DNA from 3 places in the Parabacteroides johnsonii DSM 18315 genome. Region 1 is predicted to be linked to each of the others. Evidence: riboswitches for the same ligand, from Rfam matches in the RefSeq annotation. Region 1 holds a riboswitch; each other region holds the start of a gene.
The links. Region 1 has a riboswitch for cobalamin ahead of NQ564_RS17275 (TonB-dependent receptor). Riboswitches for the same ligand answer to the same signal wherever they lie in the genome.
Positions count from the first base shown of each region.

Region 2: another riboswitch for cobalamin. It lies ahead of NQ564_RS11850 (porin family protein); the one in region 1 lies ahead of NQ564_RS17275 (TonB-dependent receptor).
Region 3: another riboswitch for cobalamin. It lies ahead of NQ564_RS07270 (TonB-dependent receptor plug domain-containing protein); the one in region 1 lies ahead of NQ564_RS17275 (TonB-dependent receptor).

Region 1 covers NZ_CP102285.1:4,225,372-4,231,172, reverse strand. Annotated here, with positions in the region: gene eno (phosphopyruvate hydratase) at 1-1,057, opposite strand, end outside; gene NQ564_RS17280 (thioesterase family protein) at 1,198-1,575, opposite strand; cobalamin riboswitch at 1,697-1,902, shown strand; gene NQ564_RS17275 (TonB-dependent receptor) at 2,031-4,391, shown strand; gene NQ564_RS17270 (Ig-like domain-containing protein) at 4,418-5,801, shown strand, end outside.
Region 2 covers NZ_CP102285.1:2,869,757-2,875,557, reverse strand. Annotated here, with positions in the region: gene NQ564_RS11860 (lactonase family protein) at 1-723, shown strand, start outside; gene murQ (N-acetylmuramic acid 6-phosphate etherase) at 769-1,584, shown strand; cobalamin riboswitch at 1,816-2,012, shown strand; gene NQ564_RS11850 (porin family protein) at 2,277-2,864, shown strand; gene priA (replication restart helicase PriA) at 2,981-5,440, shown strand; gene NQ564_RS11840 (low molecular weight protein-tyrosine-phosphatase) at 5,460-5,801, shown strand, end outside.
Region 3 covers NZ_CP102285.1:1,746,127-1,751,927, reverse strand. Annotated here, with positions in the region: gene NQ564_RS07275 (sirohydrochlorin cobaltochelatase) at 1-532, opposite strand, end outside; gene NQ564_RS07270 (TonB-dependent receptor plug domain-containing protein) at 555-2,615, opposite strand; cobalamin riboswitch at 2,670-2,873, opposite strand; gene aspT (aspartate-alanine antiporter) at 2,994-4,694, shown strand; gene NQ564_RS07260 (bifunctional aspartate transaminase/aspartate 4-decarboxylase) at 4,753-5,801, shown strand, end outside.

The DNA of each region.
Region 1 (5,801 bases):
CATCGAGTGTTTCCGTCAGCGAACCGATCTGGTTCACCTTGATCAGGATAGAGTTTGCGCAACCATCCTGAATTCCTTTGGAGAGGAAGTCCACATTTGTAACAAACAGGTCGTCGCCCACCAACTGGCAGCGGTTGCCGATCCGCTCTGTCAACTTCTTCCAGCCTTCCCAGTCGTTTTCACTCATACCGTCTTCGATAGAATCGATCGGATATTCGTCGATCAGCTTCTCCAGATATGCAATCTGTTCGTCTGCCGTACGTTTAATGCCTTTCACACCTTCAAATTTGGTATAGTCGTAAACACCGTTTACATAAAATTCAGAAGAAGCACAATCCATACCGATTTTCACATCCTGTCCGGGCACATAACCTGCGGCTTCGATAGCAGCGATGATCGAGTTCAACGCGTCTTCCGTTCCTTCCAGGTTCGGTGCGAAGCCGCCCTCATCGCCTACAGCCGTGCTCAAACCACGATCTTTCAATACCTTTTTCAACGCATGGAACACTTCCGCTCCCATCCGTAGGCCTTCCTTGAAAGAAGAAGCGCCAACCGGACGAATCATAAATTCCTGGAAAGCGATCGGAGCATCGCTGTGAGAACCCCCATTGATGATATTCATCATCGGTACAGGCATTACATAGGTATTCGTGCCCCCAATATACCGATACAACGGGATATCCAGATAGTTAGCTGCCGCCTTTGCCACGGCAAGAGAAACACCCAGGATCGCATTGGCTCCTAAGTTGGATTTGGTTTTGGTCCCATCGAGTTTCAACATTGCATGGTCAATGGCCCGCTGGTTCAAAGCCGACATTCCCACCAAGGTCGGAGCAATCGCCTTATTGACGTTTTCAACTGCTTTCTGCACGCCTTTGCCTCCATAGCGATTCTTATCGCCATCGCGCAGTTCCAGCGCCTCGTGTTCTCCGGTCGAAGCACCCGACGGAACGGAAGCACGCCCCATTACACCTGATTCCAACCATACATCTACCTCAACAGTAGGATTTCCTCTCGAGTCGAGGATTTCACGTCCTGTAATCTTTTCTATTCTCATTTGTTTGCTATTTTAAAGTGAGGCAAAGATAGAGGGTGAAAAAGAAATATGAAATCACCATAAATGACTATTTAGCAGACCGGGAATACCTACTAATAGGTAACTTCATATTCCTTTCTTCATAGCAAGCAGAGTGATGGCTAACCTTTCAGTTTCGACAAAAATTTCGTTCTGTCAACTATATAACGGATATGCGTGCCTTCGCCGATCACATCCACCGAGTCCCTGGCGACCAGCGAGAAGGTTAACTTCCGTCCTTCCACCTCGACCAGTGTTGCTTCCGCATACACTTCCTCACCTCCACCGGAAGGACGAACATGCGTCATGTCCATTTTAACACCGACAGTGGTCGCCCCTTCTGGGAGTTCAGCCGCAACAGCCAACATCGCCGCATTTTCCATCAATGCCACCAAAGCCGGCGTTGCCAATACGGGCAGATCTCCCGACCTCATCGCCAATGCGAAATTATCCGGCAGTACGACAGTCCGGCTGGTATGTTTCAATCCTTTTTCCAACATAGTCACTTCATTATTAATCGTTCCATATTCTGTTATTCTTTCACGGAGTCTGACGAATCCGACGCCAAAAATAATGAATTTGTTTTTTAATCCGCTTTTTGTGCGGATAGACTTTTTTCTTACCTTTGCCCCAGTTTTTGGTTTCACGACCCCCAATCGCTACGGGAGCGTGATGAAAAGGGAATCAGGTGCGAATCCTGAACAGACCCGCTGCTGTAAGTTCCTCTCCAAATCTTTGAATACGCTGCAAGCCACTGTCCGTCACCGGATGGGAAGGCATTCAAAGACGGAATAAGTCAGAAGACCTGCCAAGAACAAACATAGTTTTAATGCTTTCGGGAAATAAAGCTACAAAACATCGAGTCAAGTCATTCTTTATCCTCTTACATAAAGAAATCATTTCTCCTTGTATGTATTTCCTTAAGCAAGTCATGAACGCTATATCAAGGATTAAAATGAAAGTCTTTGTACATGTATTTTTTTTGCTTGTCTGCCTGTCGCAACTGAACCTGACGGCACAAAACAAAATTACGCTCTCCGGAAAAGTCACCGACCAGCAAGGCACTCCCCTGTCGTTGGTAACGATCGCCGTCGAAAACACAACCTTCGGCACTTATACGGATGACAGCGGACATTATTCCCTGCAAGTATCCCCCGGCAAACACACGTTCGTCGTCTCCTCTTTAGGATACCAAACGATCAAAACCTCACTCGACCTCCACCACAACAAAACCCTCGACTTCCAACTGGAAGAAAGCTCCGTCAACCTGAATTCGGTGGAAGTGTACGGAAAAACACACTCACAACAGGCAAGAGAAAGCGCACTTTCAGTCAATACATTTGACGTCAAACCGGTAATCAATTCGCTTAGTAACTTGAATGAATTAGTGAATCGCACAAGTGGTGTCAAAGTGCGTGAAGAGGGAGGCGTAGGTTCCGACTTCGACCTCTCGATCAATGGGCTGTCTGGCAATTCCGTCCGTTATTTCATCGACGGTATTCCCTTGGACAGCAAAGGGAGCAATGTAACACTTGCCAATCTACCCGTCAACCTCATCGACCGGGTGGAAATCTATAAAGGCGTAGTACCAGCCTCATTGGGTACGGATGCATTAGGCGGTGCAGTAAACATCATCACCCTAGCGGAAAAGAAAAACTTTATGGACGCTTCTTATAGTATCGGTTCTTTCCACACACATCGAGCCGATCTGAACGCACAGTTTGTGGAACAATGCACCGGACTGATCGTGCGTCCTACTATTGGCATCAACTATTCGAAAAACGACTACTGGATGAAAGACGTACAAATGCGCAATGAAACAGGCGACCAATTTATCTATGGTAATCCCAAACGTTTCCATGACGGCTATTTTTCGCTATTGGCACAGATAGAAACCGGAATCACAGGCAAACTCTGGGCCGACGAATTCTTTGTTTCCGCTTCCTATTCTAAAACGGACAAGGAGTTGCAGACCGGCTCCGTGCAGACCAAAGTCTATGGGATGGCTGAACGTAATTCGGATGCATGGAACGTATCGGCACGTTACAACAAACATAATTTCATTACCGAGGGCATGACATTGAAAGCGACATTATCGCACACATGGGACCATTCTATTACTATAGATACGGCCTATCGAAAATATTATTGGGATGGAGGCTACATTGTGAGTCAGCGCAACGAAATCAGAGGCAATGAACCTTCCATACGTCATTATAAACGCCCTCTGACTATCGCACGTGTCAATTTGGATTACCAGCTGAACAGGCATCACGGTCTCAATCTGAACTATCATATGAGCCGAACCGGAAATGACCGCTATGATGATTTGGACCAGAGTTTCGAACCATCAAACGATGCTGTAACCAAACATATCATCGGACTGACCTACAGCCAGTCGTTTTTTGATGGAAAAATGCAGAATGTATTCTTTGCCAAAGATTATGTGAACCACCCGAATATCCGGCAGACCGACCAGTCCACCGTGACGGGATCGGACAAAGTGCAAGGTTCCACTACCAAAAATTATTTTGGATATGGTACCGGACTACGCTATCTATTCTTCGATCCATTGGCGGTAAAGGTTTCTTATGAACATAGCGTACGCCTGCCCATCGCACGTGAATTGTTAGGCAACGGGACCACCATCTATGCAAATGTAGCGCTGGAACCAGAAAAAAGCAACAACGTCAATCTCGCCTTGTTCGGCACATGGCATCCTGCCGGCAGACATACTGTCTATTACGAGGCAAACGGATTTCTGCGTCATGTGGACAATTATATACAGACCTCCGTTATTGAAAAAGAAGGCATGATGCAGTTTGTCAATGATCCCGCCGTTCATATTAAAGGAGTCGAGGGAGAAATTCGTTATGATTGGGACGGCCGATTGCAACTCATGGCCAACGTCAGCTATCAGGACGCCCGTGACCAACAAAAATACAAAGAAGATGGCAAACCATCCGCCACATACGACAACCACGTGCCCAACCGCCCCTGGTTGTTCGGCAGCGCGGAAGCAAGCTATACATTCCGCAACTTCCTGCAACAGGACAACAAACTACGTTTAGGCTATACATTTCAATGGGTACATTGGTATTTCCTAACATGGGAAGCCTATGGTAACCGCGATACTAAAGCCCGTATTCCCTCGCAACATATCTGCAATGCCAATATCACCTATTCATGGAAACACGACCGTTATAATATCGCATTGGAATGTTCTAATTTCCTCGATGAAACAGCTTATGACAACTATAAGCTGCAAAAACCCGGACGCGCTTTCTTTGCAAAGTTTAGAGTTTTTATCAATTAACATTCATATTAAAAAACAAAAGAAAAATGAAGAAGTTTAAATTTGCATTACTCGCCTTCATGACAGCCCTGATCTCATTTGGTTTCACGGCTTGTTCCGATGACGATGATTTGAAAGACGTGTCGGTAACCGGCATCACGATTACTCCAACCACATTAACACTGAAAACGGGAACTACAGGAACACTGACTGCGACTGTCGTTCCCGAAAATGCTGCTGTAACAACTGTCGCCTGGAGCAGTTCGGACACGAATGTCGCTACAGTAGAAAATGGTGTCGTAACAGCAGTTTCCGAAGGTTCGACTACAATCCAGGTAAAAACGAACGACGGTGGATTCACTGCCACCTGTGAAGTAACTGTAACCAATGATACACCTGCTTTCGACGAAAGTAAGTATCATTTCGACCTGTTTCTGACCGTAGGAAAACATGGTGGCATGAGCAGCAAGAACACGACAGTTGTCAACAGCGTCAATAAACTAACAGCCGATATGGGGACTATCACTGTTAAAGGTGAAGGCACCGAATTGGGAGACTACTCGATGGAAAGCATTTCGAAGGGGAAATATTACTATCAGATTCCTTCAAGCAACGACCGCTTCGTGAAATATCAGATCAAAGATAACAAAGTAATAGAAAGTGCTTCATCTCCCTTTAAAACAAACACCTACAAAGTACGCTCCTACACTCATGCCTGGATAGATGACAACATACTTGTTGTCATGGCTGCCAACGGCGATGCAAGCAAGATCATCTGGAGTAAGCTGAACACCGATAATATGTCGATTCTGGCAGAAGGGACACTGGATATTCCACTACCAGAATCAGAGGTTACAGGAGAAGAAACAAAGAAATTCACTACATCGGGCATCCTTACCTACAATGAGAAAGCGGGAAAATTATTCTATTTTTATTATGGGAAAAACGGTCTTTCAGGAAAGAGCGGCAAAACCACTACTGCTTTTTATACAGCGGTGCTCGATCCTTCCACTTTGGAGGTAGAAAGCAACAAGCGCAACTCACTTGCCCGAGAAATGGCGGGAAGTGCCTACGGCGAACTGATGCAAGACTGCGTAATGTATGATGAAAGCGGCAACCTCTACCTCGCTGCAATCACCGAAAAGGGAGACTTAGAACAAGGGCACCTGTTGCGTATCAACAATGGTGAAACCGATTTCGACGCCACTTACGAAGGATATCCTGATGCAGACGGTAAATTGCTCACTATCCAGTATTTGGGAAATGGCAAAGCTCTTGCTTATGCCCGCGACGATGCTGCCGGTACAGCAATCGACAGTTACAGCCATTATTATTCCATTATCAATCTTGCTACAGGTGAAAGGACACGTTTGAGCTATGAAGGCAAAGAACTCGCTTACAGTGGTGGCCGTTTCTCACAGCGTTCTGTAG
Region 2 (5,801 bases), 1.4 Mb from region 1:
AACGGCGGAAGTATCAGTGTCTTCCCGATCTCGGCCGATGGCACTCTGCAACCGGCTAAAGTATATGCGTATGAAGGAGGAACACCGGGTTCTGAACGCCAGGCGGTTCCACATTTGCATTGCGTGTATGCTTCGCCGGATGAAGCCTACCTTTATGCCAATGACTTGGGGACAGACCGGATTTATAAATATGATATCATCGCTTCCGATAAGGGCTTGGGCTTGCGGGAAGGAACGCCTGCATCTTTCAGTTTGCCGGCAGGAGAAGGTCCGCGTCATGCAGTTTTCCATCCGAACGGCAAATGGGCTTACCTGATCGGCGAGCTTTCCGGCCGCGTCGTTTTCATGCAGTACGACAAAGGCAATCTGACTCCGGTCCAGTCTGTAGAAGCCGACACGTTGCATGCCTCCGGCAGTGCCGATATACACATCACACCGGATGGCCGTTTCCTGTATGCTTCCAACCGTCTGAAAGGTGATGGTATCGCGATTTTCTCTATCGATCCGGCAAACGGGCAACTGACAAAGGTTGGCTATCAGCTGACCGGTGTTCATCCGCGTAATTTTGTCATCACTCCCAACGGCAAGTTTCTGCTTTGCGCCTGTCGGGACAGTAATGTTGTGCAGGTTTACGAAATAGACAAACAAAGCGGCTTGTTGAGAGATACGGAAAAAGATATCCGGGTAAGCAAGCCCGTTTGCCTGAAATTCACTAACAGGTGAATGTGATATTTTTAGTAGCTTTGCACTTGCAAATTGTAATAAGCTATGTCATTCATCAAGATAACAGAACAGGATTCTCTCTATAACGACCTGGAACGGAAGTCCGTCCGGGAGCTGCTCGAAGATATCAATACGGAAGATCAGAAAGTGGCGTTGGCTGTCCGAAGGACCATACCCAAAATAGAAGAATTGGTTTTGCAGATCGTTCCCCGTATGCAGCAAGGCGGACGAATCTTTTATCTGGGAGCCGGAACCAGCGGACGGTTAGGGGTTTTGGATGCTTCCGAAATCCCCCCGACGTTCGGGATGCCTCCCACACTGATTATCGGCTTGATAGCCGGTGGCGATACCGCCCTCCGGAATCCGGTGGAGAATGCCGAAGACGATGAGGAACGAGGCTGGCAGGAATTGTTGGAGTATCAGGTCAATACGAAGGATACCGTGATCGGCATTGCTGCTTCCGGGACGACTCCCTATGTGATCGGTGCCCTTCGCAAAGCGCGTGAACAGGGCATTCTGACCGCCTCCATTTCCAGTAATCCTGATTCACCGATGGCGATGGAGGCTGATGTCTCAATCGAAATGATTGTCGGACCGGAGTTCGTCACCGGCAGTTCCCGTATGAAATCCGGAACGGGACAGAAAATGATCCTGAATATGATTTCCACTTCCGTTATGATCCGATTGGGGAGGGTTAAAGGAAACCGGATGGTCAATATGCAGCTCACCAATCAGAAACTTATCGACCGTGGAACTCGCATGGTCGCTGAAGAATTGAGCCTTCCCTATAACCAATCCCGCCATCTGCTGTTGATGTACGGCTCCGTTCAAGCAGCTGTCGAAGCCTACCGTAAGGAGTAAGAAGAATTCTACCGGTGGAACATTCGTTCCCTCGGCATGGCACACTCGTTTCCTCGGCATGGCACAGCCGTTTCCCTTGCATGGCACAACCGTTTCCTCAGCATGGCACAGTTGTGCCACAGGAGTGTAATATTTGTGGCACTGGCAGCAGGAACCGAAAGGATGCTTGTCGCGTCTGTATTTTTCTGTAAGAAGATGGACAATATATGAGAAATATATGGAAAATATCGCTATATTTGTCCCATGCATTGTTCCTGCTTCGCCATCTGCGGAAAAGGATTAAAAGGGAATCGGGTGTAAATCCCGGACAGTCCCGCTGCTGTAAGCTTCAAAACGGATTGGGCAATTCTTTTATGCCACTGACGCGAGTCGGGAAGGCGCTCATACCGGAAGTAAGTCAGAAGACCTGCAACGCATATTTTTCGACGGCTTCGAGGAAAGGCCGGAAGAGAACAGTGAAGCCGTAGGCTTTTGTCTTTCTTAATTCCCGTTTCCCGTAGTCTGTTTACTTGTTTTTAATTATTTTGCCATAATAATTAGGAAAAGAGGCATGAATCTGTGTGCGGGATGAGCTCCGCCTCCGATTCATGCTTTCCTTTTACGGGGGGAAGCAACACTTAGGCGGTGATATTTGTTTATTATTGGAAAAGTGCGTTTATTTGTAATTCGTATTAACTAATTAAAGAAAAAGTATGAAGAAGATTGTTGGGCTTATATTGTTGGCTGTGATGGCGTTGATTGCCGTACCTGCGAAATCCCAGATTAAGTTCGGTATAAAAGGCGGTTTGAATATATCCTCTGTCCATTTCAACAAAGAGATTGTCGGAAAGGATAATGTGACCGGATTTAATATCGGTCCGATGGTGGAGGTGATGGCCCCGGTAATGGGAGTCGGTTTTGATGCGGCTATCCTGTATTCGCAAAAAGGGATAGGCGTGAAGAGCGAGAAAGATATTAAGAATGACTATATAGACGTTCCGGTTAACCTGAAATGGAAATTCGGTTTGCCTATTGTCAAAGGGTATCTGTCAGCCGGTCCGTATGTCGGTTTCCGGGTGGGCGGCGATAAGTTCTGGGATATTCCGGGATCGGTCGGAGACCAGTTGAAGGCAAAGAGTTTCAATGCCGGTTTGAACTTGGGTGCCGGTGTGGAACTGATCAAACATTTACAGGTCGGTTTCAATTATGCCCTCGGCTTGACGGATGATTATAGCGCATCAAAGTTTGAATTAAACGGTAAGAACCGAGGCTGGTCGATTACGGCTGCTATCCTGTTTTAAAAAGGGAATAAAGAAGATTTGCGATCAGATAAACAGAGGCCGGGCTTTAGCAGTCCGGCCTTTTTTGTTACTTTTGGCATCGCTATGAACATGGGTTCGTATAAAGAAGGATAAGAATGAAGTACGCAGACGTTATACTCCCGCTTCCGTTGGAGAACAGCTATACTTATAGCATACCGCCCGATCTGGAACAGACGGTAATACCCGGTTGCCGGGTGATCGTCCATTTTGGAAAGAAGCGCTATTATACGGCTATCGTCATGGATGTGCACGAGCGTGTGCCCGATAGCCAGTACGAGACGAAGGAGATTTACGCCTTGCTGGACGCTACGCCTGTGCTCCGTCGTCCGCAACTTCGTTTCTGGAAATGGATCGCCTCCTATTATTTGTGTAAATTAGGAGATGTCTATAAGGCGGCTTTGCCTTCCGGCCTGAAATTGGAGAGTGAAACGGCTGTAACCTATAATGAAGAGTTCGAAGCCGACGGCCCTCTGCGGCCGAATGAACAAGCTGTGCTGGATGCTTTTTCCGGCGTCTTGAAACTGACGGTTTCCGAACTGGAAAAGAAAACCGGACTACGGAATGTCGTGCCTGTGGTCGCCTCCCTGATGGCTAAGGGGGCAGTTGAGGTGAGTGAGGAGCTGAAACGGGGCTTTGTGCCGAAGATGCAGACCTTTATCCGTCTTGCCGAGGCGTATAAGGAGGAAGAAAAATTACAGGCTGTGTTTGCGGACTTCAAACGGGCGAAGAAGCAGGAACACTTGCTGATCTGTTTCTTGGAACTCAGCCATGCGCTTAATCCGGCACTGGTACGCGAATTGTCGAAGAAGGAATTGTTGGAGAGCAGCGGTTGTTCTCCGGCCATATTGGATGGTGTGCTGAAGCGAGGTGTGCTGGAAAGTTATGAGAAGGAGGTAGGAAGGTTGCAGGTTCCGGTTTGCCGTTTGCAACCCCTTACCCCTTTAAGTGCGGCGCAGGAGAAGGCTTACGGGGAGATACATGATGTCTTCCGGGAGAAAGAAGTCTGCCTGTTGCATGGCGTTACTTCCAGTGGAAAGACGGAAGTCTATATGCGGCTGATCGACGAGGTGTTGAAGATGGGACGCCAGGTTTTGTATATGCTGCCTGAAATCGCCATCACGACCCAGATCACAGAACGGCTTGCCAAGTTGTTTGGTGATAAGTTGTTGGTCTATCATTCCAAGTTCTCTGATAACGAACGGGTGGAAGTCTGGAACCGGCTGTTGCATACGGGCGAGCCGATGCTGGTATTAGGCGTCCGCTCTTCCTTGTTTTTGCCGTTCAAGGATTTAGGTTTGATTATTATAGACGAGGAACATGAGAACACTTACAAGCAGCAGGACCCGGCACCGCGTTATCATGCCCGTAATGCAGCGTTGGTACTGGCCGCTATGCATGGGGCGAAAACATTGTTGGGCTCTGCCACCCCTTCCATCGATTCCTATTTTAATGCCACTACCGGCAAATATGGTTTGGTGGAGCTGACTACCCGTTATGGCGACCGGCTGATGCCGGAAATACTGACGGTCGATATCAAGGAGTTGAGGCGTAAGAAGATCATGAAAGACACGCTCTTTTCGCCGGTCTTGGTAGAAAAGTTGAGCGAGGCGTTAGGGAAGGGAGAACAAGCGATCCTGTTCCAGAACCGCCGGGGATTCGCTCCGGTGATTGAGTGCAAGGATTGCGGTTGGGTTCCCCATTGTGTCAATTGCGATGTCAGCCTGACCTACCATAAGTTTCGTAACGAGTTGGTTTGCCACTATTGCGGATATAAAATCCAGTTGCCTCACCAGTGTCCGGAATGCCAGAGCCCGGAACTTCGTACGATGGGGTTCGGGACCGAGATGGTGGAGGAGGAGATAGCTACTCTTTTCCCTTCTGCCAAAGTCGAGCGTCTGGATTTCGATACTGCCCGTACCCGTACGGCTTATGAGCGGATCATCGCAGACTTTGAGAAAGGTAAGACACAGATATTGATCGGAACCCAGATGTTGTCGAAAGGGCTGGATTTCGGGAATGTTAGTGTGGTCGGTATCCTGAATGCCGACAGTCTGATGAACTTCCCGGATTTTCGAGCTCACGAACGTGCCTTCCAGTTGATGGTACAGGTGAGCGGCCGTGCCGGAAGGCGGGATAAGCGGGGGACAGTTGTCTTGCAGACCTCCGCTCCCGATCATCCTCTGATCCGGATGGTGGAACGTTTCGCTTATAAGGAGATGGTGCGTCTTCAATTGGGCGAGCGGAGTATGTTTCGTTATCCGCCTTACTACCGTTTGATCGTGATTGTCTTGCGCAGTCGGAATGATTCTGTTTTGCAGGAACTATCGGTTTTATATGCCGAAAACTTGCGTCGTCGTTTGGGTGAACGTGTGCTTGGCCCGGTTACTCCGCCGATAACGCGTGTACAAACCCTTCATATCCGGAAAATTGTTTTAAAGATAGAGATTGCCGCCGCGATCGCTCCGGTACGCGAGATACTGGAATCGGTACATACCGAAATGCAACGCTACTTGCCGTTCAAGCAATTGATCGTGCATTATGATGTGGAGAATTAGAGAATGAAAGAATTAAAGAATGAAAGAAAGTATGGATAAGAAGGAAAAATATAAAATATTGTTTGTGTGCCTCGGAAATATTTGCCGGTCACCATCGGCTGAGGCAGTGATGAAGAAGTTGGTTCATGATGCAGGACTGGATGACCGGATCAAAGTCGATTCTGCCGGTATCATTGGGTATCACGCAGGAGAAAAGGCTGACCCGCGTATGCGTTCGCATGCAGCCCGCAGGGGATATAAGTTGGATTCGATCTCCCGTCCGGTATGTACGGAAGATTTTTTCGACTTCGACCTGATCATCGGCATGGACCATCGTAACATAGACGATCTTAAACGAAAAGCCCCGGATTTGGAATCCGTG
Region 3 (5,801 bases), 2.3 Mb from region 1:
CGTATAAGGCGGCAGAAACAGCTTGCACATCGTCTTCATCGTAAACCAGACAGGTACCTTTTGTCACTTGGACATTCGGGTATTGTTCGATCATGAAGTCTTTCTTGACCGTTTTGTTCATTAAGTTCAGATACTCTTCGCCGGGAATGATGTGTAAAGATTGTACGGCTACTTTTTTATAACCGGCTTTACCAATTGCTTTTAACCAAAGATCCGGTTGATAACGCTCGATACCTGTTTCGGCGAAGACACGATTCACACAGGTGTAAGATGTAAAAGCCAGATAGATGTCTGCATCAGGAAATGCCGTTTCGAAATCTGCCAACGTCTGATCGTAGGTCTTGATAGATTCTTTGAAAGTACTTCCGAAAGTACATAGCAGAATGGCTGTCTCGTGCTTTTTGTTCTTTGTCACGAATTCTTCTGCCGGGTTGGCAGATGTTGCATTGTCGTCATCGTCGTCACAGGATGTGAACCCTACTGTGGCTGCAAGTAATAAGCCTGCCAGCCATAAATGTTTAAACTTCTTCATTTTTACTGATTTTTAAAAGTGATTATTTTTGTTTATTCTGAAATTTAACGTTCAGCGAGAGGTATAAAGTCCGTCCGGGACTGGTTGTCCCCCGGTTCTTGCCGAAAGGTGTGCGGTCGATATAATTGAATATATTATCGATGCCGGCATTCATCCCCAGGTTCCATTTCTTCGTTTTCAGCAGTGAGCTTCTTACATTCAGGCGCCAGAGCTGATAGGCTTTTCCATTTCCATCCGTGATGTAATAGCGTGTGGACTGGTATCTGCCGAAAAGGCTGACGCCGACATCTTTGTGTGTCCAGGCTATTTTCCAGTTGGCATTGTGGTAGGAAGTCGCGTTGATCGGCAGATATTTCATGTAGTTGGGATCGTTCTGGTCTTCCGTGTACTGGGCTTTTGCATCCGTATAACTGTAGCCTCCTCCGATAGCCAGTGACGGAAGCACCTGATAGTTGAAGGTGAAGTCGGCTCCGAATGAACGGGCTTTGGCGAGGTTGTTGTATTTCATCGTTTCTTCTACTTCCAGGAATTTGTCTTCTGACGAAGTCGGGACGACGGTCAGGGCGATCATGTTGTGTATCCGGTTATAGTACCCGGTCACGGTTGCCTGGAATTTCCCGTTGCTGTATTCTACGCTTGCCGAACCGTAGTTCGAACTTTGGGGCTTTAGGTTCTCGTTGCCGTAATAGGCTTTCAGCGGTCCCATGATAACGGTGATATAATTCTGATAAAGCTCTTTCAAGGTGGGGGCTTTGAAACCATACGAGTAAGTGGCACGCAGGTTGAAATCGCCAAGGCTGTACTTGGCTGATATTTTTGGGGTGAACTTTTGACCGAATTCTTTATGATGGACAAAACGATAACCGAGAGTCAGGTTTAGCCGGTTTGTTATCGACCATTCGTCTTGTGCATAAGAGGCTAAAGTATAGACAGATGCCTTCCCCTGTTTCAGGCGGTAAGGAGATTTCAGATAGTCGTGTTGGTGCTCGATTCCGGCACTTAAAATATGATTGTCTCCTAAATAGAATACCCCTTTGACATGGTTCAACCATCTGCGCTGCATGGTCTGTAATACGCGGTCGCCGGGGTAATTGACAACCCGCGTTCCGTCGGGATGGAAAAAGTTGGTCACTTCTTGGCCCGTATAATCGAAATAGTAGTTGTACTGTCCGAAAGAAGCATCGGCGGTCAGATAGCTCCGTTTGTCGTTCAGCCTATATTTTAAGCCTAAGGCGTAATCCTGGTTCCGGTAGAAATAGTCGTATAAATAATATTTCCAGGGACCGACAGGACGGAAAATCCATTTCTGGTAATAAGAGGCATCGGCCGACAAGCTGAGTCTGTCGCTCGCTTTATAAGTGAAATTCTGGGAAAGCGTGAAGTTGGTGGAGCGGCTCACTGTTTTGCTCACGCTTCCTTCTTGCAGATCGTGGTGATACCATTCTTGAGTCGTGTTTTGCCAACCTCCGGTATGTTTCATGCTTGCGGAAGTGGTGGAGTTCAGCTTTCCGTTGCTGAACCCTATTATTTCGCTCTGGAGCAGGTCGTCGTAATTGCCGACGCGTGTCGTGTTGGAGACACTGACTTTATCGCGGTTCTTTTTCGTGATGATGTTGATGACACCCGCGATAGCATCGCTTCCATACAAGGAAGAGGAGGCTCCTTTTACAATCTCGATGCGTTCGATGGTTGCCGGGTTGATGATACTCAGGTCGTTTTGTCCGCCGATGTCGCCGTTCATCCGTTTCCCGTTCACCATGATCAGGATATAGTCGTTCTTCAATCCGTTTAGCTGGATATTGCTACCCATGTCTCCCGGACTGAACGTGATGGAAGGGGAGAGGGCGCTCAGAATCTCGTCGAGGCTGCGTCCGTTGTATTGTTCCAACGCTTTCCCTGTGATCACTTCCGTCTGTACGGGAGCGTCTTTCAAATAATGTTCCGTTCCGGTACCTGTCACGACGACCTCGTCCAGGCGGATCTCTCTCAGATCATTCGTATCCGTGCGCAACACGGTTTGTGCGTGTGACGCGCAAAGAGAACAACCCGCAAGAAGGGCTGTCAGCCAACATTTCTTTTTCATGGAAAAAAGAGTTTTATTATGTATGTGTCAATAGCTTTCCTGGCCCCGGGAGAGTTATTATTGTCTTGCTTGGCAGGTTTCCTGACTTAGCCTTTTCGGAAAGCGGCCTTCCCATCCTTGCGGATAGTGGCATGGAGAATGCTTTCTTCTTTTTTTAATATGGCTTTACAGTAGCGGGCACTGTTCCGGATTTCCACCGGATTCCCTTTTATACAACTGTCGGATGGCAGTTATATCACCTAAGCGGAGGCAAAGATAGAGATTTATTTAGAAATGCCAACTATAAATTTAACTCTGCTTTCGTTTGGTTTAACACAACAACTCTTTCCTTTGTCGTGTTTCATTATCAATTTTATTAACGCCAAAAAAAATAGATATATGGAATGGTTTGCCAATTTGCTCCGGCATTACCCGGAGCTTGCCATCTTTCTCACGCTGGCTTTCGGCTTCTGGATCGGTAAATTCAAGATTAAAAAGTTCACGTTAGGGACGGTTACCAGCGTCTTGCTGGTCGGTGTGTTGATCGGGCAATTGCATATCGATATCGGGGCCCCGCTGAAATCGGTGTTTTTCCTGATGTTCTTGTTTGCCGTAGGGTATAGTGTCGGTCCGCAATTCTTCCGGGGATTGAAAAAGGAAGGATTGCCACAGGTCTTGTTTGCCGTCGTGATGTGCCTGTTCTGCCTGCTGGCCCCGTTTATGCTGGCAAAGATCATGGGCTATTCTGCCGGAGAGGCTGCCGGTCTGTTGGCTGGTTCGCAGACGATATCCGCTGTGCTCGGTGTGGCCGAAGATACGATTAACCAATTAGGAATACCGGCGGCAGATAAAACGGATATGATCAATGTCATGCCGGTAGCCTATGCCGTTTCTTATATTTTCGGTACGGCCGGTTCCGCCTGGATCATGAGCGATATCGCTCCTCGTCTGTTGGGCGGGATCGAATCGGTCAAGAAAGCCTGTCGCGAACTGGAAGCCAAAATGGGGGCGGATGACGAAAGCGAGCAACCCGGCTTCATGCCTGCCGCCCGTCCGATCACGTTTCGCGCCTACAAGATCAGCAACGACTGGTTCGGGGCGGGGAAGACCGTGAAAGAACTGGAAGATTATTTGGAAGGAGAAGGAAGACGCCTTTTCGTCGAACGGGTTCGTATCGATGGTGTGATCCGGGATGCGAAGGCCGATCAGATGCTTTTGAAAGGAAACGAAGTCGTGCTCAGTGGACGTCGTGAATTTGTGATCGGAGAGGAGGACTGGATCGGCGATGAAGTCAATGATATCGAGTTGTTAGACTTCCCGGCCGAAACGCTACCCGTATTGATCTCCCGCAAGAAATATGCAGGCATGACAGTTGCCAAACTGCGCAAACTGCCGGTCATGCACGGTGTCAGCATCAAGAGCATCAAACGTGCCGGCATCAACATACCGGTTTTGGCTGCCACGACGATCGATCCCGGCGATATGCTGGAGTTGGTCGGCACAAAATTGGAGGTGAATGCGGCTGCCGATACATTAGGCTATGCCGATCGCCCGACAAACCAGACGGATATGATTTTCGTCGGCCTCGGGATTTTTCTCGGAGGTGTCGTGGGGGCTTTGACGATCCATTTCGGAGGTGTTCCCATCAGCTTGAGTACGAGTGGTGGGGCGTTGATCGCCGGATTGGTCTTCGGATGGTTGCGTTCCAAGCATCCGACTTTCGGACGAATCCCGGAACCTTCCCTTTGGGTACTGAATAATGTCGGGTTGAATATGTTCATCGCTGTTGTCGGTATTACGGCCGGACCGAGCTTTGTCACCGGGCTGAAGGAAGTCGGTATCAGTCTCTTCTTTATCGGTGCGTTGGCTACCGCTATCCCGTTGATTGTCGGTGTGCTGTTGGGAAGATATGTCTTTAAGTTCCATCCGGCCATTACGTTAGGCTGTACATCCGGAGCACGTACTACCACAGCAGCTTTAGGGGCTGTGGAGGATGCCGTTGAGAGCCAGACACCAGCATTAGGCTATACGGTAACATACGCGGTCGGTAATACCCTGTTGATCATTTGGGGAGTCGTGATCGTCCTCTTGATGACCTGAAAGGTGTTGGAAGCATTGTTTTTTATATACTCATTATATTCAATTAAGTTATTTCTTTATGACACACAAAATCACTCGTGAATACGAAAAGAAAATGTCGGAAATCAGTCCCTTCGAACTGAAAAATATCCTGATAGACCTTGCGGACGAAAGCGCCCGTAAGAGTACGCATATCATGCTGAACGCAGGGCGCGGCAATCCGAACTGGATCAGTACCGTGCCCCGCGAAGCCTTTTTCCTGCTCGGCCAGTTCGGACTGGAAGAATGTGCCCGTTCCTCCGAATATGGCGAGGAAATGGTCGGGTTGGCCGGTATTCCTGAAAAGAGACGTATCGCCACCCGTTTCACGCAATTCCTGATGAAGCACGCCGGCTCGCCCGGCATGGCACTGCTGAAAGATACCTATGATTATCTGGTGAACGAGAAAGGAGTAGATGAGAACGACCTCGTACATGAATGGACGGAAGGCGTCATCGGCGACCAATATCCCGTTCCCGACCGTATCCTGAAATATACGGAAGTGCTGGTCGAAGACTACCTGAAGCAGGAGTTGTGCGACAACCGCCCGCCCAAAGGGAAGTTCGACCTTTTCGCCACCGAAGGGGGAACTGCCGCGATGTGCTATATATTCGATTCCCTGCAACAAAATTTCCTTCTCGACAAAGGCGACAAGATCGTCCTGTTTGCCCCGGTATTCACTCCTTATATAGAGATACCGGAACAAGCCCGCTACTTATTCGATGTAACCGAAATCCACGCTTGTAAAATGACAAAAGACGGCTACCATACCTGGCAGTACAAGGAAGAAGACCTGGACATCCTGAAAGACCCGTCTGTCAAGGCCGCCTTTATCGTCAACCCGAGCAATCCGCCTTCATACGGTTTGACGGATGGTCTGATGAAACGTATTGTTGATATCGTGCGCAATGACAATCCGAACCTGATGATCATTACCGATGATGTCTATGCGACCTACATTCCCCATTTTCGTTCGATCATGGTGGAATTGCCGGAGAACACTCTCTGCGTCTATTCTTTCTCCAAATATTTCGGAGCGACAGGTTGGCGCCTGGCCGTTGTCGCGTTGCATGAAGAGAATATATACGA